3 regions of the Geobacillus sp. 47C-IIb genome follow, and region 2 is predicted to be linked to each of the others. Evidence: riboswitches for the same ligand, from Rfam matches in the RefSeq annotation. Region 2 holds a riboswitch; each other region holds the start of a gene.
What was found. A riboswitch is a leader RNA that binds a small molecule or an ion and turns the genes downstream of it on or off. The one in region 2 is predicted to bind S-adenosylmethionine.
Positions count from the first base shown of each region.

Region 1: another riboswitch for S-adenosylmethionine. It lies ahead of IC804_RS12105 (phosphoadenylyl-sulfate reductase); the one in region 2 lies ahead of IC804_RS14210 (methionine biosynthesis PLP-dependent protein).
Region 3: another riboswitch for S-adenosylmethionine. It lies ahead of IC804_RS17270 (methionine ABC transporter ATP-binding protein); the one in region 2 lies ahead of IC804_RS14210 (methionine biosynthesis PLP-dependent protein).

Region 1 is NZ_CP061473.1:2,394,944-2,405,486, forward strand. It holds gene IC804_RS12045 (DnaJ family domain-containing protein) at 1-82, shown strand, start outside; gene IC804_RS12050 (hypothetical protein) at 285-848, shown strand; gene IC804_RS12055 (precorrin-2 dehydrogenase/sirohydrochlorin ferrochelatase family protein) at 950-1,591, shown strand; gene bshB2 (bacillithiol biosynthesis deacetylase BshB2) at 1,781-2,434, opposite strand; gene IC804_RS12065 (YojF family protein) at 2,448-2,795, opposite strand; gene IC804_RS12070 (arginase family protein) at 2,959-3,729, shown strand; gene IC804_RS12075 (acylphosphatase) at 3,982-4,266, opposite strand; gene IC804_RS12080 (sirohydrochlorin chelatase) at 4,354-5,100, opposite strand; gene cobA (uroporphyrinogen-III C-methyltransferase) at 5,111-5,887, opposite strand; gene cysC (adenylyl-sulfate kinase) at 6,028-6,639, opposite strand; gene sat (sulfate adenylyltransferase) at 6,652-7,812, opposite strand; gene IC804_RS12100 (sulfate permease) at 7,860-8,933, opposite strand; gene IC804_RS12105 (phosphoadenylyl-sulfate reductase) at 8,945-9,652, opposite strand; SAM riboswitch class I at 9,775-9,881, opposite strand; gene IC804_RS12110 (DUF1128 domain-containing protein) at 10,062-10,286, opposite strand; gene IC804_RS12115 (low molecular weight protein-tyrosine-phosphatase) at 10,517-10,543, shown strand, end outside.
Region 2 is NZ_CP061473.1:2,803,329-2,813,871, reverse strand. It holds gene IC804_RS14240 (polysaccharide pyruvyl transferase family protein) at 1-423, opposite strand, end outside; gene IC804_RS14235 (glycosyltransferase family 4 protein) at 420-1,541, opposite strand; gene IC804_RS14230 (glycosyltransferase family 2 protein) at 1,544-2,242, opposite strand; gene IC804_RS14225 (hypothetical protein) at 2,509-2,940, shown strand; partial or broken gene IC804_RS14220 (IS1182 family transposase) at 3,368-4,720, opposite strand; gene metC (cystathionine beta-lyase) at 4,833-6,011, opposite strand; gene IC804_RS14210 (methionine biosynthesis PLP-dependent protein) at 6,015-7,118, opposite strand; SAM riboswitch class I at 7,310-7,420, opposite strand; gene IC804_RS14205 (alpha/beta hydrolase) at 7,608-8,336, shown strand; gene IC804_RS14200 (YjcG family protein) at 8,375-8,896, shown strand; gene IC804_RS14195 (GNAT family N-acetyltransferase) at 8,896-9,330, shown strand; gene IC804_RS14190 (sporulation-specific transcription regulator SpoVIF) at 9,365-9,622, opposite strand; gene IC804_RS14185 (YjcZ family sporulation protein) at 9,747-9,881, opposite strand; gene IC804_RS14180 (hypothetical protein) at 9,959-10,195, opposite strand; gene IC804_RS14175 (thioredoxin family protein) at 10,320-10,543, shown strand, end outside.
Region 3 is NZ_CP061473.1:3,435,109-3,445,651, forward strand. It holds gene IC804_RS17230 (monovalent cation:proton antiporter family protein) at 1-661, shown strand, start outside; gene IC804_RS17235 (alpha/beta hydrolase) at 731-1,666, shown strand; gene IC804_RS17240 (SOS response-associated peptidase) at 1,735-2,403, shown strand; gene IC804_RS17245 (thiol-disulfide oxidoreductase DCC family protein) at 2,416-2,820, shown strand; gene IC804_RS17250 (ClpX C4-type zinc finger protein) at 2,878-3,273, shown strand; gene IC804_RS17255 (MFS transporter) at 3,286-4,482, opposite strand; gene IC804_RS17260 (MetQ/NlpA family ABC transporter substrate-binding protein) at 4,594-5,439, opposite strand; gene IC804_RS17265 (methionine ABC transporter permease) at 5,480-6,145, opposite strand; gene IC804_RS17270 (methionine ABC transporter ATP-binding protein) at 6,135-7,148, opposite strand; SAM riboswitch class I at 7,238-7,345, opposite strand; gene IC804_RS17275 (NAD(P)H-hydrate dehydratase) at 7,538-9,073, shown strand; gene IC804_RS17280 (hypothetical protein) at 9,123-9,290, opposite strand; gene IC804_RS17285 (GNAT family N-acetyltransferase) at 9,337-9,777, shown strand; gene IC804_RS17290 (IclR family transcriptional regulator) at 9,904-10,543, shown strand, end outside.

The DNA.
Region 1 (10,543 bases), 410 kb from region 2:
TGAATTAATGAAAAAACGGCAACAAACAAACTCAAAGGCACTGCGCGATTACGGGCGGCGCATTGAGGAAAAATTTCGCTAAACGTTTTCGCTCAATAAACATAGGGAGGTTCGATTTTTTGCGAGCCTCCTTATTTTTTATGCAATGATGACCAAAAAACGGGGAAAAATAGGAAGGAACGATCGTGGGAAAGGAGAGGTAGCAGCATACGCGAGGAAACTGTTAACTAAGCGAGTCTAAGTTGCCGTGAAGAAAAAACGAAAAAGAAAAGGAGTGAAAAAACGTGAAAAGCGTATGGATGGCATTTTTTGCTTCTCTTGTGCTGGCGATGCCGTCATGGGTAACTGCCGGTCATCATGAAGCCGTCAACGTTCATTTGCCGGTCGGGCATATGTGGAAGCACGGAGCGCTTGATGAACAAAAGTGGATGGAAATGGTTCAAACATATACGCCGGAGCAAGCTGGCGAGTGGAAAAAAGTACTCGACGAACGGAAAGCGCTGCGCCAACAGTTCGAGGATGAAAAAGTAAAGAAGGCAATGAAAGAAAAGTACAAGCAAATGAAAAAAGAGCGTGAAGCGGCGCTTGATCGGCTCATCGATCAGCTCGCGAACAAAAAAATAACGAAAGAACAGTTTAAGCAAGAACTGAAACAGTTACATAAAAAGAAACATTGGATGACAAAAGAAGAGAAACAGCGACTCCATATGCTTCACGAGCAAACAAGACAGGCCATGGAGAACAATGACCAAGAGGCAATGAAAAAACTGCTTCCACAATGGCTCGAGCATATGAAAAAGGAAAACGAGCGGTTGGCGAAATGTCTTCAAGAAGTCAAAGAAGGGTGATATAATGAAAGAAAAGCCGTGTTCCATGCACGGCTTCTTTTTTTATCATTGAATTGGCTGATGGAAGGGAACGAGGCTCATCGCGAGGGGAGGGGTATGTCATGGGATACCCGGTCATTCTCCATTTACGCGGCCGACGGGCGGTCGTTGTCGGCGGGGGGAAGGTGGCGGCGCGGAAAATCCGAGGACTGCTAGAGGCAGGAGCAGATGTTGTGATGGTCGCCCCTGAAGCGGAACCGGAGCTTCAAGCGTTAGCAGCAGCGGGAACGATTGTCTGGCGTATCAAGACATTTGCCCCTAGTGATTTGGAAGGGGCGTTTCTCGTCATCGCTGCGACGAACGATGACAAGGTGAACGAGGCAGTGGCACAGGCGGCAGCGCCGGGGCAACTGCTCAATGTCGTTGATGCCCCACAACGGTGTGATTTTCATGTTCCGGCGGTCATCCGCCGCGGCCCATTAACGATCGCGGTTTCGACCGAAGGAGCAAGCCCAGCGGTCGCCCGCCGCATCCGCCGCGAACTTGAAGATCAATACGGAGAAGAGTACGGGCCGTATCTCGAGTTTTTGCAGCAAGCCCGCGATATCGTGTTGCGCGAAGTCGCGGACCCCGAGGGACGAAAGCGGCTGTTTCAGGCGCTCGCTGCTGATTCGTTCCGGCAAAGCGGTCGTTGGGGCGAGGAATTTTCTCACTTATTGGCAAAGGAAAAAGAACGAAGCAGCAAGAAGGGGAGAGAACGCTGAACCTCTCGATATACACATTGTGGATGGCTTCGGTTTGCTTGCTTCCTAGCAGTCGTGAAACAAACGAGAAGAGGGTGTCCTAAAAGCAGCGGAGCACCCTTTTCAGCACTGTATAAAGCGTTGAACATCTCCGTAAGAGAATGTCTATCTCTCTTGAAAAAAGGCGACCTTTTCAACGGCTCCTTTCTGTTAATCGTCCCACCGGTACGTCCAAAACCGCTCTGTTTTCAGCCAGGCGAGCGCGTCGCCGCGCTTAGAGGCTGCCTGCATCAGCCCTTCCGTTTGGGAGCGGTGAGCGCGAATGGCGGCGAGTTTCGTATCAATCACTGAGCTAACATCGCGGACAATATCCGGCTGACCGAGGTCTTGTTCGCAGTTTTTGGAAAAGGCGACACAATAAACGGTCGGCCGTTGCTCTTTTGGCCACCGCTTCAAAGCGCGGATGACAGCAGCCCCGCATGCATCATGATCGGGGTGGACACTGTAGCCAGGATAAAATGTAATGACAAGCGACGGGTTTGTTTCTGCGACGATGGCTGCAATCCGGTCGGCAAGTTCTTCTTCATCTTCGAATTCGACGGTTTTGTCGCGATAGCCGAGCAAGCGCAAATCGTGAATACCGAGAACGCGGCATGCTTCCTCTAATTCTTGTCTGCGAATCAATGGCAATGTTTCACGATTGGCGAACGGGGGCACGCCCATATTTCTTCCCATTTCGCCAAGCGTCAAGCAAGCGTATGTCACCGGTGTGCCGCTTTGCACATACTGGGCGATTGTTCCCGAGACGCCGAACGCTTCATCGTCCGGGTGGGGAAAGACAACGAGTACATGTTGTTCGTTCATCGGACTCCCCTCCTTAGGCAAATGGCTTGTCACTCAGCTCAAGAGCGACCGCCAGTTTCCCTTCATAATCATGTCCTGCTAACAGCAATTGTCCTTCTTTCGTCCATTCCCAATGGGTTAACCCTTCAGCATACACCCAGCCGATGTCCAGCTTCAGCCCGACGCGATATGGACCTGGACCGGTGATTTTGCCGCGGGTGAAGCGGATGAGGGCGTTGCGGATGTAAGCGCCAGCGGAAAAAAAACCTTCGTTATGATGAGAAGCGTATGCTCCGTTCGTTGTTTCTAAATGAATATATATGTCGCGGTTAGCCAAGCGGTTCAGTGCCTCTTGTACAGCGGTGGTGTCGATCGGCTGCATGCAGGTCCCTCCTTTAGTTGCTTTCTATATATTGTACATGACGAGAGCATAAGAACGGAAATATTTCGTCTCTCATTGTATAATAGAAAAGGCTACATCTTGGACTCATCCACACCTTAGAGGCGTTGAATAATGATTCAGCGGAAGGAAAGGGTGAGGAGAAATGGGGTTTCAAGGTAACGGTGTCACTGTGCTCAATTTTGACGGTACGTACCGGCCACAAAAGCGGCTGTTTTGTTTTCCACACGAGTGGATTGATCTCGCTGACGTACCGGAGACAAATTTGTATTGCAGCGAAGCGGCGCTTGCCGAGATTGAAAGACGGTTACGCCGGCGGCGAACCCGTGGGGCGGTGCTGATCGGGAGCGGCAACTACCATTATGTCACGTATTTGTTGTTAAGGGAAATAAGCGAACCGTTTACGCTTGTGCTGTTTGACCACCATACGGACGCTGAACAGGACGAAAGCAGCCTCATTTCATGCGGATCGTGGGTGGCTCATGCGCTTCAGTACGCGCAGCTGCGAAAAGTTGTGATTGTTGGCCCATCATTTTCTCCGCGTAATCTCCGTTTATCTCCAAACATCACTGTTTTTCCATTTGCTGATCATGATGAATGGCCGAATGAGCTTCTGAAGGCCATCCCGACCGGAAGCGTGTATATAAGCATCGATAAAGACGTGCTTCGTCGCGAAGACGCAGTTACGAACTGGGATCAAGGAATGATGACGCTTTCTCGATTGCTCGCTTGCTTGCGTCTGCTACTATTCTATAAAAAAGTGTTGGGTGTAGACATATGCGGTGAATACCCGAAAGCCGTCATCGATGTGTTTCATCCGCTTTGCCTTGAGGCACAGTGGAAAAATGAACAGGCGAATAGTGCCATTTTAGAGACGTGTTTTCGTTACGCTACTTCCCATTTGCGTCCGGCTTAACAGGGGAATGCCTAAAAGGCCGATGAAAATCGCGGGTTCCAATCATCGATGATGGTTAAGTGTTCCAAAAATCAAAACCGCTATAGTAAGCTTTTGATAACATCATCCATCTTCTAAAGTTGCTTTCATCTTAAGTTAAAGGGAGCAAGTGGACATGCAGCCATCAGGGCTGCCTTTTGTCTGCAGGGAAAGGTGGCTTCTTTGGGCGGTCAGTGACCAATCGTACAAACTGTACTGAACATGGCGCTGGTGTTAAAGCCCGCCGCCGTACATAATGCGAAATTGTTTTTCATCCGGTCGGACGTCGCGCTGCTCAATGTGCATACGAGAGACTTTAGCAAACATCGTTCCGGCTTCAATCGTATCCAAAAAGAGCTGGACGGCACTTTCATGGCCTTGGGCTTCCATTTCCACCGTCCCATCGTCATTGTTTTTTACCCAGCCGGTCAGCTGTCGCTTCAGTGCCTCGTGCTGGACGAAATAGCGAAAGCCAACACCTTGTACACGTCCTTCGACAATGACATGAACCCGTTTCATATGGTAAAGCCTCCTTCATTGGGACCGTTCTGCTTCCATCATATAATAGATACGGCCTAATGTACATGAAAAAAGGAGCTTGTCTTTTCAAGCTCCTTTTTTCGCCAACGATAGCGACAATACTTGCTCTTGAATAAGTGTTACGAGACGCGGATGATAGCCTAAGTAAGAGCATAAATGCCACTGTTGGTGTGAAACAGGCAGCGCCTCTAGTTTCCGTTCGATCGTTTTCATTAAGACGCCGGTAAATAATAAATACGGAACGACAAACACATGCCGATATATGGATGCGTTCGCCTGCTCAAGCCCTTCGTCAAGCGTCGGATGGATAGCAGCGAGAAAGCAAATGTCAACGTGCGGCACGTTCGTTTTTTCTTTCAGGAGCCGAGCGATAGCGGTGATGTCGCGCTTTGTATCCGGGTCGCTGCTGCCGCGGCCGATGAGAAGAATCATCGATTCGTTATCAAGTGGCGTCGGATGTTCACCGATGCGGTCGATGATGATATCGATCATCGATTCATGGACGCCAAACGGGGTGCCGCAGACGATTTCAAGAGATGGATGACGCTGTTTCGCGAGCTCGAGCGCCGCTGGAATGTCGTGCTTCGCGTGTCCCGCGGATAGAAGCAGCAGTGGAACGACGATGATGCGCGTTGCTCCTTGGGCGACGCAACGGTCAACGCCAGTCACAATGTCCGGTTCTGCCAGTTCAACGAAGCAAAGTTCCTGAATCGGGATGTCGATGGCTGCTTTGCATTGTTCGACGAAACGAGCCGCCTCATAGCAGGCTGCAGCGAAGCGGCTGCCGTGACTGACATATAGAATGGCTTCCATCACGACCGCCTCACGATGTTGCACCAGCAGCTGCAGATGACGCCAACAGCCGTTCGAACCATTGAATGTTGGCGCGTAGCCGGACGACATCCCCGATGATGATCATGCTTGGATTTTCAATGTTTTCTTTAGCAACGATCCCGGCGATCGTCGTCAGCGTGCCGGTGACTGTTCGTTGAGCCGCTGTTGTTCCCCATTGGATAACCGCTACCGGCGTCTCTGGCATTTTGCCATATTTGATTAGCTGTTCGCAAATATATGGCAAATTGTGGACACCCATGTAAATGGCGATCGTATCAATGCCCTTGGCAAGGCTCTCCCATTTGATATCTTCACGGATTCCGTCGCGCCGATGTCCGGTGACAAAGGCAACGCTTGAGCTGAACTCGCGATGGGTGACGGGGATGCCGGCATAAGCCGTCGCAGCGATAGCAGCGGTGACACCAGGAACGATCTCAAACTCAATCCCATGTTTGACGAGCGCCTCAGCCTCTTCGCCGCCGCGCCCGAATACGAACGGGTCGCCGCCTTTTAGACGGACGACGTTTTTTCCTTTTTTGGCGTGCAGGACGAGCGAATGGTTGATCGTTTCTTGTTGCATGACGTGGTAGCCGGGCAGCTTGCCGCAAAAGATGAGCTCAGCGCCCGGTTTGGCATACGACAACAGCTCTTCGTTAATGAGGCGGTCATATAAAATGACATCCGCCTGCTGAATGCATTTTAATCCTTTGACAGTGATGAGTTCCGGATCGCCGGGACCGGCGCCGACAAGATACACTTTGCCCATCGTTGTTTCAGCCCTTTCTTGTATGATCCCAGCTGGCCATCTAAAGGCGGTGCTTTTATTGTGAACGGCTTAATTTGGCATGAAAACGACTTTGTTCAATGGTCTCCCACTCTTTTTTAGTGGGAGACAAGAAATGGCGGTCAGTTTGTTTCGGCGGCCGGAATGAACCCGCGCTCGCGCAGATAGGCGAGCACTTGCTCGACGCACTCGTCGACAGAGTAGCGGTGTGTTTCAACCGTCAACTCAGGCGCTTCCGGCGCTTCATACGGTGAATCAATGCCAGTAAATTCGCGGATTTCGCCGCGGCGCGCTTTTTTGTACAGTCCTTTTGGATCGCGTTTTTCACATTCTTCAAGCGGGCAATTAACATAAATTTCGATAAACTCGTCTTCTTCGACGAGACGGCGGACAAGTGCCCGGTCTTCGGCAAACGGAGAGATAAATGCGGTGAGAACAAACTGTCCGCTGTCGACAAACAGCTTTGCCACTTCGCCAATGCGGCGAATGTTTTCCGTCCGGTCGGCCGCAGAGAAGCCGAGGTCTTTATTGAGCCCATGGCGGATGTTGTCCCCGTCTAATACGTAGTTTTGAATGCCGAGCTCAAACAGCCGTCTTGAGACGGCATTTGCTACGGTTGATTTGCCGGAGCCGGACAACCCGGTGAACCAAAGGATGGCGCTATGATGACCGTTACGCTCGCGCCGATCTGTTTTTGTGACCGATGTATGATGCCAAACAATGTTCGTGCTCATGATGCTCCCCCTTTAGCGAGCTGATGGAGTGACCGCTTCACGTTTTTGTAGTCCTTTGATCAAGACGGCAGCCACTTCCGGACGGCTGAACGTGCTTGGCGGTACTTGCCCGTTGCGCAGCATTTCACGGACTTTCGTGCCAGAAAGGACGACGTGATGTTCAGCGTCATGCGGGCACGTTTTCGTCGACGCCATGCCTTCGCATTTGGTGCAATAAAAGCTATGTTCGAAAAAGAGCGGCGTAATCCCGAGTTCTTCAGCCGTAAAGTTCGAGAAGATTTTTTGTGCGTCATAGGTGCCATAATAATTGCCGACACCGGCATGGTCACGGCCGACAATGAAGTGTGTACAGCCGAAGTTTTTGCGCACCATGGCATGGAAAATGGCCTCACGCGGTCCGGCATAGCGCATAGCCGCTTGGAAGACACCCAAGAAGACACGATCTTTCGGGTAATAGTTTTCAAGCAGTACTTGGTAGCTTTCCATCCGGATGTCAGCCGGAATGTCATCTGCTTTCGTTTCGCCAACGAGCGGATTTAAAAACAAACCATCGACAATCTCAAGCGCACATTTTTGAATGTATTCATGGGCGCGATGAACCGGATTACGTGTTTGGAAGCCGACAACGGTGTTCCATCCAAGTTCGGCAAACCGTTTCCGCGTTTCTGTCGGATCGAAATAAAACGCGGCGAACTGTCCTTTATCAGTTCGTTTGACAAGCGTGATCTCTCCACCGACGTACACATCCGGTTTTTCAAACAGTTTGCGCACGCCAGGGTGGGCGAGTTCGTCTGTTTTGTAAACGAGCGTTGCTTCCTTCGTTTTGTCCGGACGGTAAATATCGGCAATTTCGATGACACCGTAGACGTCGCCGCCATAAACGAGTTTGGCTTTATCGCCGATGGCGAGCTCTTTTGCCTTTTCTTCCGTCACTGCGAGTGTGATCGGAATGCTCCAGACGGTGCCGTCAGCGAGGCGCATCGTTTCCACGACCGCATCGTAGTCTGCTTTCGTTAAAAAGCCAGTAAGAGGGCTGTACGCTCCCGTGCCGATCAACTCCAAATCGCTTAATTCTGCATTCGACAGTTCGATCGTTTTAGTTACTTCATTGAGCGGATAGTCCGGATTCCAACGGTTAATTAATGTACCGCCATGCGGGATGCTTAAACTCATGTTTGTAACCTCCTAGGATGATAGATTTTAAGATTTAATATTTAAGATTAAATGCCACCGCCATGTTCATGAAGCGAGCGTTCTTCTTCGACAGCCGTTTTTTTCAAGCTGATAACGCCGAGCGTCGCTAAACAAACGCTGAAAATGGCGATGACAGTATAAACATCGCTGTCGAGCAATAGTTTAATAAGGCTGTATGAAATGACAAGAGAAAAAATCGGCGAAACAAGCCATACTTTTAAGAGCTGCACAACAATTCGCTTCTGCCAGATGGATAAACCGCTCTTTGCCGTGCCAATGCCGATAATGGCCGATGTCGTAATTTGGGTGAGCGGTACGGGCAAGCCAAACAGTGATGAGATGATGACAAGCAACGCCCCAGTACCCGATATGGCGCTCCCTTCAAATGGAGAAAAATTTGTAATTTTCTTTCCGTTCGTTTCCAACACACGGCGTCCAAGCAGGAGCGCTCCAGCAGCGACGGACAAACCGCCGAGAATCGTTGCTGGCCCAACCGAGATCAATCCGGCACCGACAAGCGGCCCGACGGCATTGGCGACATTGTTCATGCCGGCGGAGAACGCCTCGAAGCAGCCAGTGACAATCAGCAAGGTCATAAACGTTTTTTGCCAACGGCCTTGCTCAAGCTGTGGATATTTCCGCTTGAGCGCTAAAAACCACTTGCCGACGGCGAGTGTAAACGCAAAGGCAATGATCGGAATGACGATCCACACCGAGACAATGAATAGCAATTTATTGAAGTATACCGCTTGGTAGGCAATACCGACACCGACGACCGCTCCCACGGTGATCTCGCTCGTCGATAACGGGATGCCCATGATGTTGGCAGCAAACAGCGAAATGGTTGCCGCTGTTAAAATAATGACAACGATTTTGACGGTAAGGATCGAAGAAGGAATAATTCCCGAGCCGATCGTTTTCACCACTTCTCCGCCACCAAGGCTGCCAAGAAAAACGCTGATGCCACAAAGAAGGAGGGCGACCGATTTTCGGGGAATGGCACCCGATCCGTAAGCGACGCCCATCGAGGCGGCCGCACCGCTCGCCCCAATGTTCATGGCGAAGAAAAAGGAGACAATAAAGGCAATCGCAAGGAGCATATGTGTTCCCCCTATGTGAGATGGAGCCCGCACTCTGTCTTCCCTTGGCCGGCCCAGCGTCCGGAACGCAAATCGTTCGGATCTAATGCCGGCGCTGTACACGGGGCACAGCCAATGCTCGGGTAGCCGCGGTCATGGAGTACATTGTACGGAAGACTATGTTTATACACATAGTTCCATACGTCTTTCCATGTCCAATGGATGAGCGGACAGACTTTAATGGAGCGGAACTTATCATCTTTATTGACATATTCGACATGGCGCCGTGTCGGCGATTGTTCGCGGCGCAAGCCGGAAATCCAAGCGGTTACTCCAGTCAACACTTCGCGCAGTGGAATGACTTTGCGCAGCTCGCAACATTTGTTTGGATCACGTTTCCATAACTCGTCGCCAAACTGCGCGGCTTGTTCTTCCAGCGTCAGGTGCGGCTGTTTCATGATGATGCGGAGGGAAGGATATGTTTCTTTCACCTTCGCGATTGTATCGTACGTCTCTTGAAAGTGCAGCCCGGTATCTAAAAAGACGATTTCCGCATCCGGCTTTACTTGGGAGATCAAATCGATCAGCACAATCCCTTCGATGCCAAAGCTGCATGCGTACACGATTTCGTCACCATATTCGCGGTACGCCCAAGCGAGGACGTCAAGCGCCCCTTTTGTTTCATTGTCAGACGGAAAAGACGGTTTTTCTACCGTTTCCCACCGATCATACGTGAGCATCGTTTCCCCTCCTTATAAATCAAAGAAAATCCACGCAATTAGTCGGATATTTACTTAGTAAACGGCAGCCCGGTGACAAAAATGCCCTTTCCATTTTGGAAAGGGCAAGAAGAACGAGTGACGTCTTATCTTCCAAAATGGAATCCATTTTGCTGGAATTGGCACCTTGCTAAATGAAGCAGGTTGCCGGAGTTCATCGGGCCAGTCCCTCCCTCGCTCTTGATAAGCGTTTGTAATGGATGTAATTGATTAAAATTTTAGCACAATTCTCGCTGGTGTCAATCTCAGTTTTTCGATGGGAATTATTTTTTTATCATTCTAAAGCGAGAAACCCCAGTTGAATGTAGGTGGGAGAACGTTCAAATATGGATGGTGGTCTAAGCATATCATTTTAGAGAAAGGCGCGAAACTATTTTTTACGTAAGTTCCCAAGCTCTTCAACAATCGCCTGCATTTCGCTTGGACTAAACGTCTCGCGCTTCATGACCATCTCATAAATGTCTTTCAATTCATCATACCATTCTTCGGAAAAATGGGACGGTTTAAGGGCGTCAAAGTTCATCACTTTCAATTTTTGCTTCAGCTGCTCGATCATATATTCGACGTTTTCCGCCGACCGTTTCGATAAATCCATTGTTTGGCCCCTTTCATGGCAAGATATCATGTATTGTACCATACAGGCGGGGGAAATAGGGAGGGGTTATATGGCTGGTTTACCTGCTGAAAAACGGACAATGTAGTAAAATATAGATGAATGTGCACCATATGCCGGAAAGCAGCATAAAAAGTCTAGACGAAAGGAAAAGAAGAAAAACTAATGATCGGAGACGTGCCGTAGAAATAGCGAAAGGGGTTGTTGTTCGGATGGTCAAAGTGTTGTTTGTTTGCCTT
Region 2 (10,543 bases):
GTCCAAGGCCGCTTTGCTGAGTGGGCCACGGATGCCAGCAAAGGCGGCCGAGGCAAGGACCGTGCGAAAGAGTTCGGCGTCTTTGGCGGAAAAATGATGGTTGAGTGCTGGCTTGGCACCCGCGCGCAAGGCGTCCGTTTCCATCGGGCCGATCCAGTCGATGCCGGTTCCCCATATCCAGATTGGTTTTCCTGCTTCGTGCGCTTGACGCAAAACGGCCATATAGCCCGGAAGCAAGAGCGAACCGCTGCCGAGGACGATGGCGTCATAAGGGCTCGTGTCTTTCCAATTGACCTTAGGCGTTGACGGAACGATCTGAACGCCTGGGGCGTACTGGCGAGCCGAGGCGGCGAAGACGTTCCATAACAGTTCATCACCGATGTTTTGAAATCCAAGCCAACCGATATACAGCACTTTTTTCATTGTTTCGCTTCCCCTTTCAGCAATGATTCATAGACGTTAAGCACTTGATCCACACACGTTTGAATATTGAACTGGCGCATGACCCACTCCCGCCCGGCCTGGCCGAGCTGTTCGAGATATAAGGGGGATCGAAGAAGGTGTTTCATGTCTTGGGAAAGGATGTAGCGGCTGCAATCTTGACGTGAGCCATGATCGCCGAAGTAGCATTCCCATGCGTCCTTATAGGAGTTTGGTTCGACGAGGCCGAAGTAGCCGTGGTTGCCGGCGGCAAGCACCGGTTTGCCGCATGCCATTGCTTCTAAGGCGACTCTCCCAGTGCCGACGACAAGATCGGCAAGCGAATAGTATGGCGCCATGTCCCCTTGTTCACCAACAAGATGAATAAACGTCGCGCGACACGTTTGGTGGATGAGACGGGTAAGGTTCTCGGCGTCGGAAAAGCGCGGACCGTCTCCGACAACAACGACGTACAAGTTCGGAAACAGCGGTTTGAGATCTTTGCACGCTTTTAACACCATAAAGCAAATGCGCGCTTTTGCCCAGGCGAGCCGGCTACTGTAGACGATGACAAGGGCATCGTCTGGGATGCCGAGCGCCTGCCGTCCCTGACGGCCAAGCGGTGCGAACTCGTTCGTGTCAATGCCGTTCGGAATGAGAAACCGCTTCGCGATCATCGGGCGGATATGGCGCTCGACAGGTGGGCTGACAGCGATAGCAGCTGACGCTAAGCGGAGCATCGTTTCCAATTCGGAAAGTGGATAGTATGTGCCATGAGCGGTAAAGACAACCGGGACGCCGCAACGGTTCGCTGCAAGGGCAGTGAGGATGCCGGATGGGGTTTGATGGGTGTGAACGATCGAGATGTTTTCCTTCTTTATCACCGCCTCAAGCTGCTCAATGATCTGTTCTTTTCGCTGCTCGTCAATGTTGATCACCGTTGGAAAATCAATGAAGTAAAGCGGACAGCCAACTGCCTCGAAGCGGGAAGCGAGCGCCCCATTTCGGGCGGCGACAGCGATGTGAATACCGCGGGCTGCCATTTCTTTTGCCAAACTTAAGGCGTGTGTTTCTGTTCCTCCGAAATCAAGGCCGTCTAGCACCATCAATACACGCATCATCCTCAACCTCTTTTCCCGTAAAATTGACGCGAGCGTTGCTTCGGATGGCTGCGGTAATAATAAAGGATATCAGGCAAGTTATCGATTTCGAGCTTCGCGTTTAAAAACTTGACGATAAACTCATAGTCTTCCGCACCTCGAATGCGTCTTGTCGGCCCGCCGAGCCGGTCGAATACTTCACCGCGGAACATAATCGTTCCGTGGCAAACGCAATGTTTGCCTTGGGCGTATACACGGCGGATGTTGTCGCTTCCGTACGCCAGCCAGTTAGCGGGGGTTTGGCGCTCAAAATGGCCGTCGGGAAAGAAAGCGTATTTGGTGCCGACTAAGGCGATGTTTGGGTGCTCGCGCAAAAAGGAAAGCTGTTTTTCCAACCGCTCAGGGTGGGAAATATCGTCGGCATCATGAACAGCAATGTACTCTCCGATGCTTGAAAAATAGCCGACCGTTACCGCCCCGGCAAAGCCAATGTTGCGGGGTAGCTTAATATACATGATCGAAAAAAATGGCGAATGTTGTTCCATCCATTGTTTTACCGTTTCTTCGCTTTGATCCGTGGAACCATCATCGACAATAATGACCTCAAACTGTTGGTATGTTTGCCTAGCAAGCCCGTCAAGACAATCTTGAATGTAACGGGAAGCATTATAGCATGGAATGACGACGCTAATAAAATCGCTTTTTCGCTTTGATTCCATCATCAATCCCCTCTTCTACTATCCAGTTTTCTTCTTATACTATATATCCAGTTTTCTTCTTAGCGGTGAGAGGCGATCGTTGATTTGTAAAAAAATAGGATAATATTACTTTCCCCTCTACCATCTTTCCTAACAAAATTCGACCTTTCCCCCATACCTGCCACTAAAAAAAATCGTTCTTTTTTCCGTGGATACGTACCCGTGTCGAATAAGAGCACGGTGCATATACGTAGTTAACGTATCGAAATCACAGGAAGGAGGAAAACACATTGAGCTCTAAACATTTACACCATGCGTCAAAAGAGATGAAAAAAATCCGTACATGGCTTGAAAAACTAGATTTGGACGATTCGACATTGGAACAGATCCATTCTTTGTTACAAGAGCGCAAAGGTGATGTGGAACAAATTTTGAAAAGAATGCGTGGTGAGGGACAAGAACAGCGTGCTCTTTTAGCAGATGAAAGGGAGTTGTTGCAGAAGATTTGTGACGCGCTGCATACCGGTACATCGTTAATAGGCGATATTCGCGATGAACTTAACGACTTGATCGGTGAAACGGTAGAAATTACGGTCAATTTCGGGCTCGTGACCGGCACCGTCAGGGCAGTCCGAATCGATTATGTTGTGCTTGAAGATGCGCTCGGCCGTTTCGTCTACCTTCCGTTTACCAACATTCAAGCCGTCGCCCTATTAGACTGAAAGGAGGGAGGAAACGATGAACTTTTCGCTCCTATTGATACTGCAGCTCCGCCGCTTGATCGGCGAGACGCTCCAAGTCGCAACCGATAACAACTTGTTTGAAGGAAAATTGACTGCTGTTGGGAATGGAATTATTCAACTGCAAGCCGAAGCAGGTGAATATGAGCAGGAAACACGAACGGTCTTGATTCAACTTTCGGCCATTAACTTTGTTCGCGAGCTGTAACAACAAAGAGTATAAGGTATGCATCCGCCGAAACCTCACATACCTTATCAAACAATGAAAAACGGCTATGCTGTTACAGCATAGCCACAGACTGTTGACAAAATGGGTTTCAGACGAATGTCTGAAACCCATTTTGTTCCATAAATAGACTATGTTTTCAAAAAAAGTGGGTAGGATGGGAAGCCATGCAAAGGAAAAGAAAGGGCGGTGCTTCGCCTTCCATAGGTAATTCGCCAGTTTTTTTAAATTCATGGCAGCACAAACAAGCATCGCCTGCGCCTCATTTTTTTCCAATCCCCGGTAATGCGTCCAGCGCAGACCATGCTTCTCTTTCATATCGGCGAAATCCCGTTCAATCGTCTCTTTTCGGAGGGCATAGAGTTCCCGGTATTCCGGAACATACCGCAAATGCTCTGCTTCTTCATAGTAGTCCTGCCATACGTGGCGAGTGACTACTTTGGTGTAGCTCTTGCTTTGCGTGCACTGATGAAGATACGGACAGCTTCGGCACACCGCCGGGTCCGATTTGTATTCCCGGTACCCTTCCCGATTCGTAGTAGAGTAAGATAGAACTTGATCATTGGGGCATAGATAACAATCAAAATATTCGTCATACACAAAATCTGATTTCCGAAAGAATCCATCTTTTGTTTTCGGGCGAGTGTACGGCCAAATCGGCTTTACCCCTTGTTCGAGTAAATACTTGGCAATGGCAGGAGTTTTATATCCTGCGTCTACACACACGGCTTCCGGACATGATTGGATTTCCCGTTTCACTCGTTCGAACAGCACAAAAAACGCTTGACTGTCATGGACGTTGGCTGCCGTCACGTAGGTCTGTAGAATCCATCCGTTGCGATCACAAGCTGTATGATACGAATAGGCAAACACTCGCTCCCGTTCATTTTTCACCAACAGTCCGCTCTCCGGATCCGTTTTGCTTACTTTTACTTCCCGTTTTTTTTTTTCTCAGATGGCAACGGCGATTTTCCATGAGCGATCCGATCCCGTTCGATTTCTTTTTCGAGTTCCTGTTGGTAGGCTTTGGCTTCGACTTCTGCCATTTCCGTTGTAAACTTCTTTTTTATTGGCGCTTGCTTTGACATGAGTGGAGTCTACGTACAAGACACTCGAATCTACCAATCCGTGTTCAAAGGCTTCTTTTAAAATCCGTGAAAAAATTTGATGGAATACATCCGTTCCAGCGAAACGACGCGCATAGTTTTTACTTGGCGTCGAGTGATGAGGAACGGGATCATGAAGACTAAGTCCTAAAAACCAACGGTAGGCGACGTTGGTTCGGATTTGTTCGACGGTTTCACGCATGGAGCGAATCCCAAATACATACTGAATCAAATACATTTTAAACAACATCACTGGATCAATGCTCGGACGTCCATGATCAGGAGAGTAGAGATCTTTCACCACATCATAGATAAAAGAAAAATCAATGGCCGCATCCAGCTTTCTTACCAAGTGATCCTCTGGAACCAGATCATCCAGTTTCACCGTGGTTTCGGTATAGCGCCCATCTTCTTGGTGTGGCCGAAGCATCGTTCCTTTCCTCCATTTCTCCCTCGTCTTACCTTCATAATAAAACAGCTTGTCGACTTTGTCGACAAGCTGCGGCTATGCTGTTACAGCATAGCCATTTTTTTACTTTCTTTCATCGCGCCGGAATCGACGAGCGCTCGTTGACAAATGATAGCGCCTGCTCAAAATCGGCGATCAAATCGTTGAGATCCTCAAGCCCGACGCTCAACCGCAACAGTCCGTCGGTAATGCCGCGTCGCAGCCGCTCGTCTTTCGGCATGGCGGCATGTGACATTTTCGCTGGATACGATAAAATCGATTCAACAGCGCCAAGACTGACGGCGAACACCGGTAAGCGAACGTTTCGGACGAACGTCCGGGCCGCTTCTTCATCCGCCAGGCGGAACGACAGCACAGCGCCGAACCCAGCCGCTTGATTGCGCTGGATCGCATGGCCCGGGTGGTGGGACAATCCTGGATAGTACACTTCCTCTACTTTGGGATGGCGCGTCAAATAGGCAGCAAGGGCGGCCGCTGATTCAGACGACTGTTTCAGCCGGACATGGAGTGTTTTTACACCGCGCAGCACAAGCCAAGCATCTTGGACGCCAAGGACAGCGCCAAAGGCGTTTTGCAATTTGTATAGCTGTTTGCCGAGCTCCTCGTCTTTTACGACCGCCAACCCGGCAACGACGTCGCTATGGCCGGCTAAAAACTTCGTCGCACTATGAAGCACAACATCGACGCCGAGATCCAACGGCCGCTGCAACGCTGGGGTCATGAACGTATTGTCCAGAAAAGTTAAACAGCCATGCGCTTTCGCCAACTTGACGACACCGCGAATGTCGGTCACTTTTAAGAGCGGATTGGACGGCGTTTCCATATAAATGACCTTTGTGTTCGGCCGGATGTTTTCCGCCACTGCTTCAAGGTCCGTCATGTCAACGAACGTATATTCGATACCAAAGCGATTAAGCACCTCGGTAATCATCCGGTATGTGCCGCCGTAGACATCTTCCGTCACGAGCACATGGTCGCCCTTTGACAGGAGCAAAAATGCTGTGGAAATGGCAGCCATGCCAGAAGCAAATGCAAACCCGCGCACACCGCCTTCCAATGCGGCAATCGTTTCTTCAAGCGCCTCGCGCGTCGGATTGCCGGAGCGGCTGTAGTCGTATTTGCCGAATGAGTCGAAATCGAACTGATGGAACGTGGATGCATGCTGGATCGGCACGCTCACCGCCCCTGTATGTCGATCGACTTTCCATTTGTTATGGAGCAATTTCGTCGAAAACGACCATTCCCGTTCCATCGCTCACACCTCTTTCATGTTTTTCAATGCCTGCGCTAAATCAGCGATCAAATCGTCGGCATGCTCGATACCGACCGAGAAACGGAGCAGACGGTTGCAAACACCGTTTTGGATGCGGATTTCTTCCGGAATATCAGCGTGCGTCTGCGTCGCCGGATACGTGATAAAGCTTTCGACCCCGCCTAGGCTTTCCGCGAACGTAATGAGACGCAAACATCGCAAAAAACCGTTCACCCATTTTTCATCGGCAATCCGGAACGACAACATTCCCCCTCTTCCCGGGTATAGCACATCAGTGACCTCTTCGTGTTCACGCAAAAAGGAGCAGATGCGCTTGGCGTTTTCTTCATGCTGGCGCATCCGCAGCGCCAACGTTTTCATCCCGCGAATCAACAGCCATGAATCAAACGGCGACAAAACGGCGCCGATGGCGTTATGGTACTCCGCCAAGCGCTGACAGAGCTCTTCGCCCTTAGCAACAACTAGACCAGCTAAGACGTCGTTATGGCCGCCTAAATATTTCGTGGCGCTATGGATGACAATATCAGCCCCTTGTTCGATCGGGCGTTGAAGCACTGGCGTATAAAACGTGTTGTCAACGATCAGTAAAAGCCCATACCGCCTAGCGAGCTCTGAGACGGCGCGGATATCGGTCTCATGCATAAGCGGGTTTGTTGGAGTTTCCAAAAAGATTGCTTTCGTCCGTTCCGTGATTTTTTCTTCCACGGCATCCAAATCAGCAAAATCAACGTAATGAAATCCGAGGCCGTATTTACGCCAGCCGCGCTCAAACAGTCGGTACGTGCCGCCGTAAAGGTCGGCCGATACGAGAAACTCGTCTCCGCTCTCAAACAAGGCGAGCACTGTCTGAATGGCGGCCATGCCGGAACTGAACGCATAGCCTTGGTCACCACCTTCAAGCCTCGCGATCGCCTCTTCGACGATTTTGCGCGTCGGATTGCCGGTGCGGATGTAGTCAAACCCGGTGGACTCTCCAATGCCGGCATGGCGGTAGGCGGTGGAAAAATAAACCGGCGGGTTGACCGTCCCCGTCACCGTTTCGCTCCGATTGCCAATTTGCGCCAACAATGTCTCCAGTTTCTTCATCTCATCTCTCTCCTTCTGCCGAAAAATTCCCTTCCGACGGATAGGGTGTCTGAAGCGTACCGCTGCTTGTCTCGGCAGCCAAGCACCTCGTTTTCGGATCGACTCACAAGTCAGCGGATCAATCACCCAAAAAAAGGAAAATAAAAAAGTCTTCTAAGAAGAAGACTTTTCCATATCCATGGTCACGCTTCTTCTTATCTGCCGAATTGAATACTCAATTCGCTGGATTTAGCACCTGGCCGATTTCCGGCTGGTTGCTGAAGCTTCACAGGGCCAGTTCCCTCCGCTTCTCTTGATAAGAATAGGACGTATATTCAATTTTGTTAATTTATAAAAAAATGTAACGCATTCCGGCCGTTTTTGCAAGTCATTTTTTTGACATTGGCAATGTTCGGCAAATTGATGAAAAATTCGAGCCCTTCATTAACATCTTTTCGCCCAAATATGTTACAATAACAGGTGAACTTACCGTTTTCATGGAGGATGGTCATGGCAATCGCAGCAGGAATAATGCGTGATTATGCGCTTTACAGCGGAGAACTTCAAGAGAAAATCGAACTACTTGTTTATTTGCCAAGCAATTTTTCTCCGCTTCACAAATATTCTTTACTAATCGCTCAAGACGGCAAAGATTATTTTATGTATGGAAAAGTGAAACGCGTCATCGAAACGCTCATGGAGGAAGGAACGATCGACCGGACGATCGTCGTCGGCATCCCATATCGGAATGTGAACGACCGCTACGAGAAATATCACCCAGCGGGGCAAAAACACGAAGCGTACATTCGTTTTTTAGCTCATGAACTCGTTCCGTTTTTGGACCATGAGCTACCGACCTATCAAATGGGCAAAGGCCGGGCGCTGATCGGCGATTCGCTCGGTGGAACGATCTCGTTGCTAGCTGGATTGTTGTATCCGCATACATTTGGAAACATCGCCATGCAGTCCCCTTATATCGATGACTCAGTGCTGGCGCGTATCCGCGCGTTCCGTGATCCGTCACTTCTTTCGATTTACCATTCCGTCGGCACGGAAGAAACAGCCGTGAAAACAACGGACGGCCATGTGCGCGACTTTATTACACCAAATCGGGTGGCGCGAGACTTGTTTATGGAAAAACAATTCGCCTATACGTACCATGAGTTTGCCGGCGGTCATGCGTGGACGTATTGGCAGCCTGACTTACCGAGAGCTGTATCCGCTATTTTGTCGCTGTAAACACATAGAAAAACAACCATCTAAGGAGGGAAATCGGGATGAAGTACGGCATTGTATTATTTCCATCAAAATGCATTCAAGATTTTGCCAACTCTTACCGAAAACGGTATGACAGCCATTACGCTCTTATTCCGCCGCACATCACGTTAAAATATCCGTTTGAAGCGAATGAGGGGCAATTGAAAGAGATGACGAAAGAATTGCACCGTATCGCAGCGGAAACTCCTCCAATCCCCATCAAAGTGACAAAATTCAGCTCGTTTTACCCGACGAGCAACATCATTTATTTGAAAGTGGAGCCAAACGACGTGCTTAAGCACCTCCATGAACAGCTGCACAGTGGCCTGTTCGCCGGCAAGCCAGAATTTGCATTCGTGCCGCACATTACGATCGGCCGTGATTTACCGGGGGCGGAATACGCCGATGTCTACAGCCAAGTGAAGCTGCAACACGTACATTTTGAAGAGACGATCGACCGCTTCCATCTCCTTTACCAGCTCGAAAACGGATCATGGACCGTGTATGACACATTTGTCGTTGGAGGAAAGGAAACGGTATAATGAACATCGCCATTGGAACAACAAAAGATCGCTCCTTGTACGAGGACGCTTTGCACGTCCGCCGGCTCGTATTTATCGAGGAACAAAACGTGCCGGAAGAGGACGAAATCGATGCGTTCGAGCAAGAATCGTCCCATCTTGTTTTATATGATGGCGAAAAACCGGTCGCGGCCGGCCGACTGCGCTTCATCGACGAAGGGGTTGGCAAAATTGAGCGCATTTGCGTTTTGCCGTCCTACCGCGGCCGCGGCGTTGGACAAATGGTGATGGCGGCCATTGAACAGCTCGCGAAAACAAAAGGGGCGAAAAAAGTGAAGCTGAACGCCCAAACTCACGCCGAACCGTTTTACAAAAAACTCGGCTATGAGGTGATATCCGACGTGTTTATGGACGCCGGCATTCCGCACGTCACAATGGTGAAATCGCTTGAATAATAAGGGAGCTTGCATCTGCACAGCTCCCTTTTGCTTATTTTTTATTGTTCAGCATATTGGCGATCGTATTAAAGTCAATTTGTTTGCCGCTATGGACGATCGTTTTGACGATTTGGTCTTCAAGTTCTTTCGGCACTCTCCGATTAGCGATTTGAGCAACCCGCTTCACTACTTGGCGCACTGTTTTTTCATCGCTGAAATTGGCGTTTTGCAGCGAGTTGGCAAGCTCAAAAATATCTTTCATATTGACGCCTGTTTTCTTTTCAATGTTTTTAAAAAATTGCTGATCCATCTTCCCGCCTCCTTCTCCCTGTATATCGTATGATGCCTCTACAAGAAGGTGCATCAAATGAGGAAAGAAAAATACGAGCCGCTCCGCAGCACCGAAACGACCCGTATCGGATTCGTTTTTTCCATTAGCCGACAAATGCAGCGCCGACAATGATCAACAAGATGAACAAGACGACAATCAACACAAAGCCACCGCCATAGCCATAGCCGCCATAGCCGTAGCCACCATAACCGTAGCCTCCATAGCCGCAGAAGCCCATCCTCGTGCACCTCCTTCTTCGTTTACTGTATTGTATTCATCGGCTCGAGGTAGCGTATGGGCGCACGCGCCATTTTGTCATCCAAATAAGCGGAACAGCATAGCAAACTCCTTTTCCTTTTTCGCAAACCATTGTTCAATGTAATTTAGGTTGCCTTGTACGCTTTGTAAAAACCCATTGTTTAGTTTTTCGATTTCTTGCAGCTGTTTATTGAAATCGTTCCCCCACTGTTCAAACAGACGGATGAATTGTTCGTGTCCTTCTTTCCTTGATGCCACCCATGCTTCCAGCGCCTTTTCCAGCTCTTTGCTCACACCTTTCCCCCCTTTCTTTCTGTTGTATGCAAGACGGGGGGCCGAATGTGAAGGCGTTCCTGTTCTTTTTTACCGCACCATATGGTAAAGTAAAGGATGACAACATGAAATGGAGGGAACACGCATGAAAGCCATTGAAACGAACGATCAGTTCACAGCGGCTATTTCTGGCAGCAAACCAGCTGTCATCAAATTTTACACCACTTGGTGCCCTGATTGTGTACGCTTGAACATGTTCATCGATGACATCATTCGTGATTACGATCAATATGATTGGTTTGAGATTAACCGCGACCAATTCCCGGAGCTTGGCGAGAAATATCAAGTGCTCGGCATCCCGAGCTTGCT
Region 3 (10,543 bases), 630 kb from region 2:
GAAAGACGAAGGAAAAATCACCGTATCACTCATCGGAGTGAATCAGTTTACCTTGGCGGCTGCCCGGGAGCTTGATTTGCATCGATACGACGTAAGGCTTTTTCATGCTCAGCGGGAAGACATGGAGCGAACAGGAGCGGGCGATGTTTTCTCCATCGTTCGTATCGCTGATTACACAAAAGAGGCGTTGGAAGAGCAGGGAGCTTTTGCGGCTGACATTGTTGTCGCTTGGACTGGGAATGAGAAGGTGAACGCTGATGTGGCGCTAGCGGCGAAGGAACAAGGGGTTGGGCGAGTTTTGGTGCTTGCAGAAAGCCCGAAACAAGTGGAGCGGTTGAACGACGAGGGGATTGAAGTGTTATCTGTGCTCCGCTCAACCAGTTCCATGCTGCGGGCGTCCATCGAATCACCAAGGGTGGCGCGGATGATGATCAACAAAGATACAACACTGCATGAAGTGGCCATGAACAATCCGGATTATGACGGGATCACGCTTCGTCGTTTTCCATTTATGGGCGACTGTATTATCGTCCGTATTTTCCGCGAGAACGAGTTTATCGTGCCTCATGGCGATACGGAATTGCAAAAAGGCGATCGGCTGATTGTGACGGGTTCGGGCGAATATGTTGAACAGTTGCGCCATCGGCTTGAGAAAGCATAAAAATGATAGAGGAGAGAAGAGGGTCACGTGTAGTGGATAGAATGAAAAAACGAATGAGGAGAGGAAGCGATGGAATTAGGCCGCGCATCACATCGTCCTATACGGCGTGTTTGGATTCCGTTGTCGCTTGCCATTGTTGCGCTCGGGGTGCTGGCTTGCATCGGTTTGTCCGTTTATGTCGGCTGGCAGCTGACTCATAAAGAGCGCCAGCCGATTACCGAGGCGCCGAACGACTACGGGATGGTGTATGAAAATGTCATCTTTACAAGCAAAGACGGGGAGACAGCGCTCAAAGGCTGGGTCATTTCGCCGCAGAAACCGGCGCGCATGACAGTCGTTTTTGCCCATGGGTACGGCGGCAACCGCATTCAGAAGAACGTTCCGTTTTTGCTGCTTGCCAAGCGGTTGGCGGCGGAAGGCTACCGCGTCATTTTATTTGATTTCCGTGCCAGCGGCGAGTCGGACGGAGAGATGATTACGATCGGTGTGAAAGAGAAAGAGGATTTGCTTGGCGTCATTGATTACGCAAAACAACATTACCGCGAGCCGGTCGCTTTGTATGGCATCTCGATGGGAGCGGCGACGTCGATTTTGGCAGCAGCAGAGGATCGTGATGTTCGTGGGGTGATTGCTGATAGCCCGTTCAGTGACTTGGAATCGTATTTGCGCGCCAACATGCCCGTATGGACGCATTTGCCTGATGTGCCGTTTACGTATTTAATTTTGGCGATTGTGCCGGCGTTGGCTGATTTGGATTTAAGATTATCTTCGCCGATTCACGCGGTTAACGATGTGGCACCAAGGCCGGTGTTGTTCATCCACAGTAAAGATGACCGTTCGATCCCGTACGAAGAAAGTATGAAGTTGTATGATACCCATCCAGATATTTTTCAACTATGGCTGACGGAAAAAGCAGATCATGTGAAAAGCTTCTCGTTATATAGAGAAGAATATACAAAACGGGTATTGGCATTTTTGCGTTCATTGGAATCGCCATCTCCTTAAGGTGGCCGAGGTTTGCTCTCGGTCGCTTTTTTATACCTGAAACAACATCATAAAAAGGAGCGAAGAACATGTGCGGCCGGTTTACACTTATTGCGGATTTAACGACATTGCAAGCCCTATTTCGTTTTCGTTATCAGGGCTCGCTCGCCCCGCGCTTTAACATCGCTCCCAGCCAGGAAGTGTTGACGGTTGTGGCCGAAGAAGGGGAGCGAGTCGGCAAAATGATGCGCTGGGGGCTTATCCCGTTTTGGGCGAAAGATGCTCGCATCGGGGCGAAAATGATCAACGCGCGAGCGGAAACGGTCGATGAGAAAGCGAGCTTCCGCCATGCGTTCAAGCGGCGACGCTGTTTGATTTTAGCCGATGGATTTTATGAATGGAAAAAAGAGGGGACAAAAAAAGTGCCGTATCGGTTCACGCTCGCAACGGACGAACCGTTTGCGTTCGCTGGGCTGTGGGAGCGCTGGGACGGGCCAAGCGGGCCACTGGAAACGTGCACGATCATTACAACGAAGGCGAATAAACTCGTTGCGGCCATTCACGATCGGATGCCGGTCATTTTGCCTTTCGAGCGGCATGAAGACTGGCTTGATCCAAGCTTTGATGACAGCGAGTATTTGAAATCGTTCCTGCAGCCGTATCCGAGTGAACAAATGCGAATGTACGAAGTGGCGCCGCTTGTCAATTCACCGAAAAATGATATTAGCGCCTGCATTGAGCCGGTCAATAGCCGATAAGGGGGGAGTGAGGTGTCTCCCATCATTCTTTTTGATGGCGACTGCTTGTTTTGCCATGACAGTGTGTGGTGGATCGCTGCGCGTGACCGGAAGGCGGTGTTCCGCTTTGCTGCGCAACAAAGCACCGTCGGTCGGGCGTTGTTGGAAAAGGGAAATGTACTAGGAAGAGATACGGTCGTCCTCATCGAAGACGGTTGTTATTATATCAAGTCGGATGCCGTTTTGCGCATCGGCCGTCACCTTGCCTGGCCATGGAATGGGCTGGCGGCGGCTGGACTTCTCGTTCCGCGGCTGCTCCGCGACTTCGTGTATGACCAAATTGCCGCCCGCCGTCACCGCCTCATCCGCAAGCAAGACCGTTGTCAGCTGCCGCCCCCTGAGTTGCGCGCCCGTTTTCTAGATGAATCGCTGCAGTGAGGAAGGAAAATGTGCCTGTTTGTCGTATTAGAAAGGAAAAATATAAGGAGGGGGAGTATGACAAACGGGACAACACGGTGGCTGGATGAATGCACGGCCGCGGCGCTTGAGCGGTTTGCCGATGATGTGGCTGCGATGGCCGAACAGAGCGGGGACGAAGCTCGCCGTCGATTTTACGAAGGGATGGCGGTGGCGGCGAAATTGACAGCACTGCGTTGGGAAGGCAAATGTGCTTATATTGATAGCCATTTGCTTGATAACGTGTATGAAGCGCTCTCCGTCTTCCCTCTTGAAAAGCTGGAAGAGGCCTTGGCGTTGGAAGCGCAAGAAGCGTGCGACGGTCGCTGTTCGTTTTGTTTGAAAGAAAAGCCGCGGCTCATTAACGGACCGCTGGCATCAATTTGTGAAGATTGCCTGCAATTTGGGCTGCAAGTCATTACGAAGCAACCGTAATGGAAGCGGCGGTCATCTTACGTGTGATGGCCGCCGTTTTTCCGCAAACAGGATGAGTGGGTAAGATAAGGAGAGTAATGCCAAAATAAAGGCGATGACGCCGATCCAATGAAAGTGAACCCAAACGTAACCGCCCGCCGTTCCGGCGAGGCTTGACCCTAAATAATAGAAAAGAAGATATAAGGAGGACGCTTGCGTTTTATGAATGTGCGTCCGTTCCCCAATCCAAGCGCTTGCAATCGAATGGCAGCCGAAAAAGCCAAACGTAAACAGCGCCAGACCGGCTATTTTTACGAGTGCCGAAGGAGCGAGCGTGACAAACGCTCCAAGTGCTGTTACAGCCACCGAAAGGCGAAGGGTGCGCGCATGGCCGTACTCATCTGCCTTCCGCCCCATATACACAGAGCTGAAGCTGCCAAAGATATATACAATAAATAAAAACCCGAGCACCGACTGGCGGAACGAATACGGCGGTTCGCTTAACAAAAAGCTGATGTAATTGTAGAGCGTCACAAAGCCGCCCATAAACAAAAAGCCAAGGACAACGAGCGCCATTAGCGGCTTGTTGCGAAGATGGACAGCGTACGTCCGCCATGCTGCTTCGTCGCTGTTTCGCCGCTGGGGTGCCTGTCTTGGAGCAGGCAGAAGGGCGGTGAAGGCGAGGCAAAGCGCTAGGGAAAGAAGGCCGATGATCCCAAGTGCCCATCGCCATGAAAAAAGATCGGTAAGCACCCCAGTCAAAATTCGTCCGGCCATGCCGCCGATCGATGTGCCGCTAATATAAAGCCCCATCGCTTTGCCGACGCTTGCCGGGTGGAATTCTTCAGCGACATAGGCCATCGCCAATGAAGGAATGCCTGCTGCTGAGATGCCAATGAAGGTACGCGCTGCAAGCAGCACCGCAAAGTTTGGGCTGAACGCCATTGCGATGGCAAGGAGCGAGGTCAGCCACATCGATACTGTCATCACGCGTTTTTTGCCGATTCGATCTGACAAGTTGGCGGCGATCAGCATCATAACCGCAAGCGTACCGGTCGATGCCGATACGGTTAAGCTCGCTGCTGCGGCGGAAACGTCAAACTGTTTAGCGAAAATCGGCAGCAGCGGTTGGGTCGTGTACAGGACGGCAAATGTCACAAAGCCGCCAAAAAATAATGATGCGCTTGCTTTGATGTATTCGCTGCTTCCTTTTTCAATGTATGTCAACATTGATCGCCTCTTTTGGAACGAAATGAAACGGAACACTTCTACTATACTGCTTTTTTATCCCCATCGTCTACAGAAGAAAATGCCGCCCATGCAGAGCGGCGTATCGTTGTGTTATTTGTTTCGTTCTAGCATCCATTTCGGTTTGCCGAACCCTCGAAACTCTTGATCAATGACTTTCTCAAATTCTTTTGACTCGACTGCTTCTTTGAGATCTTTGACAAACGGTTGGTTCAAATCTTTTGTATTGACAACAATGCGATTCCGGTAGTCATCCGGCATGTTTTCCAACGCTAAGGCGTCGGTTAAATCCATTTTCGCCGCTAAGGCGAAGTTGCCGGGGACAGCTGCCAAATCAACACTTTCCACCGTGCGCGGCAGCTGGCCAGCTTCAATCGGCTTGAATTGGAGATGTTTCACATTTTCTTTGACATCTTTTTCTGACACCGTGAGCGGGTTTACGGCTGAGTCGAGTTTAATTAAGCCGTGATCTTGCAAAATTAACAACGTCCGCGCCAAGTTCGTCGGGTCGTTCGGGATGGCGATTTCGCTCCCGGCGGCCACTTCATCAAGTGATTTGAATTTGTTTGAATAAATGCCCATTGGGGCGGTCGGTACAACGATGACTTCCGAAAGGTCCAAGTTGTGCTCTTTTGCGAAATTTTCCATATAAATTTTGTGCTGGAACAAGTTTGCATCTAGGTCGCCGTTGGCTAAAGCCAAGTTTGGTTGGATATAATCGCTGAATTCGACGACGTTTACTTCATACCCTTTTTTCTCCAAAATCGGCTTGATCGCCTTATTCACCATATCACTGTACGGACCGGAAGTCGCTCCGATTGTCAACTCTTTTTTCTCTTTCGATTCAGCGCTGCTCTCAGATGAGGAGCTGCTGTTGCCGCAGGCGGCAAGAGTGCCGAACACGAGAAGCAATGTGAGCGCCATCAACCATTTTTTCATCATGAAGTCCTCCCTATGAGTGAGTTTAATAGTAAGCGGCCTATCGCTTGTCAACAAGACGAGCGATGCGGTCGCCGGCAAACTGGATGACTTGGACAAGGCAAATTAAAATAACAATAGTGGTGATCATGACCGTATTGTCATAGCGGTAATAGCCGAAACGAATGGCTAAATCGCCGACACCGCCGCCGCCCACGATTCCGGCCATTGCGGAATAGCCGACTAAACTGATTGTTGTAATTGTTATTCCTTGTACAATGCCCGGTCGGGCTTCTGGGAGCAGCACGTCTTTAATGATCATCCACGGCGTCGCCCCAACCGCCACCGCTGCTTCAATAACGTCTTTTTCAATCTCGCGCAACGAGGTTTCCACGATTCGTGCGAAAAAGGGAATAGCCGCCACCGATAAAGAAACAGAGGCTGCTGTCGGTCCGATCGTAGTTCCCGTGAGGAGCTTTGTCAGCGGTAAGAGACCGACAAGCAAAATGATAAACGGAATCGATCGAACCATGTTAACGAGAAAGCCGAGAACGGATTTTAAAATGGCATGTTCCAAAAACAAGCCGCGGTCGGTGACGAACAGCAAAACGCCAAGCGGCAATCCAACAATGATCGCGACAAACAAGGAAATAGCCACCATATAAATCGTTTCGAAAAACGCCTTATTCAACTCCGGAAGCAGGCCTAGTAATGTATCAAGCAGCATGCGAAACAACCTCCAATCTGTTCGTCCGTTTAGCGATATAATCCATCGCCCGTTGAATTTCATCCTCTTTCCCGATCAGCTCCATCACAAAAATACCGAGCGGTTTGTCTTGGATATACTCGATTTTGGCATGCAAAATATTTCCTTTTACTTCAAATTGTTGCAACATATCGGAAACGATTGTTTCCGTCGCGCTTTTGCCTTCAAACTGAATTTTCACGATCGTCCCCGTATGCGTTTCCCGTAAATGTGCAGGCAAGTCAACATGCATGACGCTATGGACGAACGATCTCGTTAATTCTTCTTTCGGATGGGTAAACAGCTCATAAACGGTGCCGAGTTCAATCACTTTGCCGTTTTGCATGACGGCAACGCGGTCACATATATGTTTGACCACTTCCATTTCGTGAGTAATGAAGACGATCGTAATACCGAGCTCACGGTTAATTTTTTTCAGCAGTTCTAAAATCGATTTGGTCGTGCTCGGATCGAGCGCCGATGTGGCTTCATCGCATAACAGGACGGTCGGATTGTTAGCGAGTGCCCGGGCGATGCCGACGCGCTGTTTTTGCCCGCCACTCAGCTGCGCCGGATAGGCGTCCCGCTTGTCGGATAGACCGACCATGTCGAGCAGCTCATTGACCCGTTTTTCGATGTCCGGTTTCGGTTTTTTAGCTGCTTTTAAGGCGAAGGCGATATTTTCAAATACTGTTTTCGAGCTAACTAAAGAAAAGTGTTGGAAAATCATTCCGATTTTTTGGCGCACTTGCCGCAGTTCTTTGGCATCTAATGCTGTTACATCGATCCCATCGATGAGAATGCGGCCGGATGTGGGACGTTCTAGGGCGTTTAAGCAGCGCAGCAGCGTGCTTTTTCCAGCGCCGCTGTAGCCGATGATGCCAAAAATTTCACCATCGCGAATCGTAAGTGATACGTTGTCTACCGCAACGGTTTGTTTCTTTTTCGTTGTATACACCTTTGTAACGTTTTGAATATCGATCATGTCCATCCTCCTTGTGTTGATAGGTAGAATTTGGTAAACAAAAATGCCTCTTTCATTCGGAAAGAGGCATCGGTGGTATGTAAACTCCCGACTTATCTTTCAGAATGAAAGCCATTCTGCAGGAATTAGCACCGTTCCCTCAAGGGGAGGTTGCCGGACGTCATTGGGCCTGTTCCCTCAGTCACTCTTGATAAGCGGTTTGCTGTATGTAATTTTTATGAAATTCATGATAATGCGACAGCTATTTGTTGTCAATATGTATTTTCCATTCGGATTCTTCAGGAAACGTTTACATCGTTGCGCTTCTAGAGAAAATATTTGTGCTCGTCTTTCGCTTGGAAAAATTGTACACTAAACAATAGGGATGGAAATGGAAAGGGGAATGGGCAATGATTCCGATCGTAACGGCTGATGAAATGTACGCTATTGACCGAGAAGTGACCGAGCGGATCGGCATTCGTGATGACTCGTTGATGGAAAACGCTGGGCAGGCGCTGTTTCGGGTGTTGAAAGAGCGAATTCCACACACGGCTAGGGTGGCGGTGCTCGTCGGGACGGGCAATAACGGCGGCGACGGATTGGTCATTGCACGCATGTTGAAAAGTTATGGTTATGACGCCGATGTATGGCTCGTGCCGCCGCAAGAGAAGGTGAAAGGCGCGGCGCGCACGGCGCTTGAGGTGTACGAGCGGTCGGGGTATTCTTGGATAGCTTATGAGGGGAATGAACGAGCGTTTGCGGCACGCGTGCCACATTACGACGTCATCATTGACTCGCTCCTTGGCATTGGCATCAAAGGAGACGTGCGCCCGCCGTATAAAGAAATCATTGAGCAAGTGAACCGCACGTCCGCAACGGTATACGCGATCGATGTGCCAAGCGGGGTGCCGGCTGATGGAGGCGATGTCAGCACCGCCATTCGTGCTGATGTGACGCTTACCGTCCAATGTCCGAAGCTTGGGGCGTATACGTTTCCTGCGGCGGATTATTACGGAGAGATCGCTGTGGTCGATATCGGCATCCCGCCGCTAGCGGTGCAGGTGAAGACAGATGTCCGGTTTTTGTGGGAACATAGCGATGTGGTGCAGACAATGCCGAAGCGAAAACGGTCATCGCATAAAGGAACGCACGGTAAGCTGCTCATTGTCGGCGGATCTAAGGAGATGAGCGGGGCGGTAACGATGACAGCGAAAGCGGCACTTCGCAGCGGGGCCGGGCTTGTGACGATGGCCGTTCCGGAAACGGTGTACGAGGCAGTTGCCAGCTGTGTGCCGGAGGCGATGTACCGGTTATGGCCGGCAGAGGGAGGCGCATTTGCTGGCGTGGCTGATTGGGCCGGGCTTGATATTGACGCGATGGCCATCGGCCCGGGAATGGGGCGAACGGAAGGAGTGCGCCGCTTAGTGAGCGAACTTGTGCGCCAGCCAGTGCCGCTTGTCATTGATGCAGACGCTTTGTTTTTTTGGGATGACTACGCCGAACGAGTGCGCGAACGGAGCGCCCCGACGGTGATTACCCCGCACCCGGGAGAGATGGCGCGCATTGTCCATCGTTCCATTCGCGAGGTGGAGCATGACCGCTTTGGCGTATCGAAGCGGCTGGCTATGGAATATGGTGTGTATGTCGTCTTAAAAGGGCCGTATACGATTGTCACCACGCCAGACGGGGCGCAATATGTGAACGCGACCGGCAACCCGGCGTTGGCTAAGGGGGGAAGCGGCGATGTGTTGACTGGCATCGTGGCGGCGTTTTTGTTGCAGCATGAGGCGGTGCAGCCGGCGGTGAATAATGCTGTGTTCGTCCACGGCCAAGCAGCTGATTGGCTTGTGCAAAACGGTCATTCACTGTGGGACGTCTTGGCTTCTGACGTCATTGACGCATTGCCGGCTGTGTTGGCTAGGCTGGGCGATGGTGCGCAAGTGTGAACGTGATGGGAGTGGCCGGCCGTTTTACTAGGAAGAAGGTCTTGGCTGCTCAACGTTTACGGATAAAGAAAAGAAAGGAAGCGTCTTCAAAGCGCGCTTCCTTGTTTGCTTTTGGCAACAAGCGATTCAATGTGCCCAACCCGTCCCGCGGTTCGTTATGCTTTTTACGTACGAGAAGGACGATCCGCTTTCCGGGGAAGCGGTCTTGTTCTTCCATTTTTGGAAAACATAGATATAATTAATTGCATAAATAGAGAAGGGGGATGGAAACCGTGCCACAATTCGTTTGGCTTGAAACTGAAGAGGAAGTGAGAAGCGCTTTTCCAGTCATGCGTGAGCTGCGCACTCACTTAGATGAGGAAACGTATGTCGCGCTTGTGCGTGAAGCGAAAGAAAAAGAAGGGTACAAGCTAGTGGCCTTATATGATCAAGATAAAATGGTTGCTGTCATCGGATTCATGCCGATGATCACACTCTATAATGGTCGTTTTATTTGGGTGTGTGATTTGGTCACCGCTTCGAGCGAGCGGTCGAAAGGGTACGGGAAAGCGTTGTTGTCGTATGTACACGATTGGGCGAAAGCGCATGGCTACAGGATCGTTTCGTTATCGTCCGGTTTGCAGCGAACCGATGCCCATCGTTTTTACGAGCAAAAGATGGAATATCAAAAAGTGAGTTATGTGTTTTTGAAACGTTTATCTTGAAACCAACAGCGTCCATCTATCGGACGCTGTTGGTTTTTTGTAGAAAATAATTAGACTTTTCGTTATAATTGAAATAAAATTCATATTTCGGAATTATCATTCCGATATTCGGAACAAGGAGAGGCCATGAATAAAACGGTTTTGAAAACAAAAGAGCTGCTAGATTTGTTTCTTGATTGCGAGCGGTTAACGCTGCCGGAGATGGTTGCGCGGCTTCGGATGCCGAAAACGTCGGTGTACCGGATGGCGCAGTCGCTTGTGGCGCTAGGCTTTTTGCAAAAACAAGGCGACCAGTATGAACTCGGCTTGTCGCTATTGACGTTCGGAGCGCTTGTCGCCGAGCGGCTCGATATTCGTCGAGTGGCGCTGCCGGTCATGGAGCGGCTGAAAGAGGAGACGAAGGAAGCAGTGAATTTAGTCATCCGCGACGGCGATGAAGCGCTGTATATCGAAAAAGTGGAGACGTCCGAACCGGTGCGCGTCTATACGAAAGTTGGGCGGCGTGCACCGCTGTATGCTGGGGCGTGCCCGCGCGTCTTGCTTGCGTTTATGGATGAAGTTGACCGGGAACGGTATTTAGAACAAGTGGAACTAGTGAAAATCGCTAAATGTACGGTGACAGACAAACAAGTGTTGCGCCGATTGGTAGAAGAAGGCCGAAATCAAGGCTATACGGTTAGTTGTTCTGAGCTGGAAAACTACTCTGCTGCTGTTGCTGTGCCGATTTTCAACCATGAAGGGGCAGCGGTTGCTGGGTTGAGCGTCG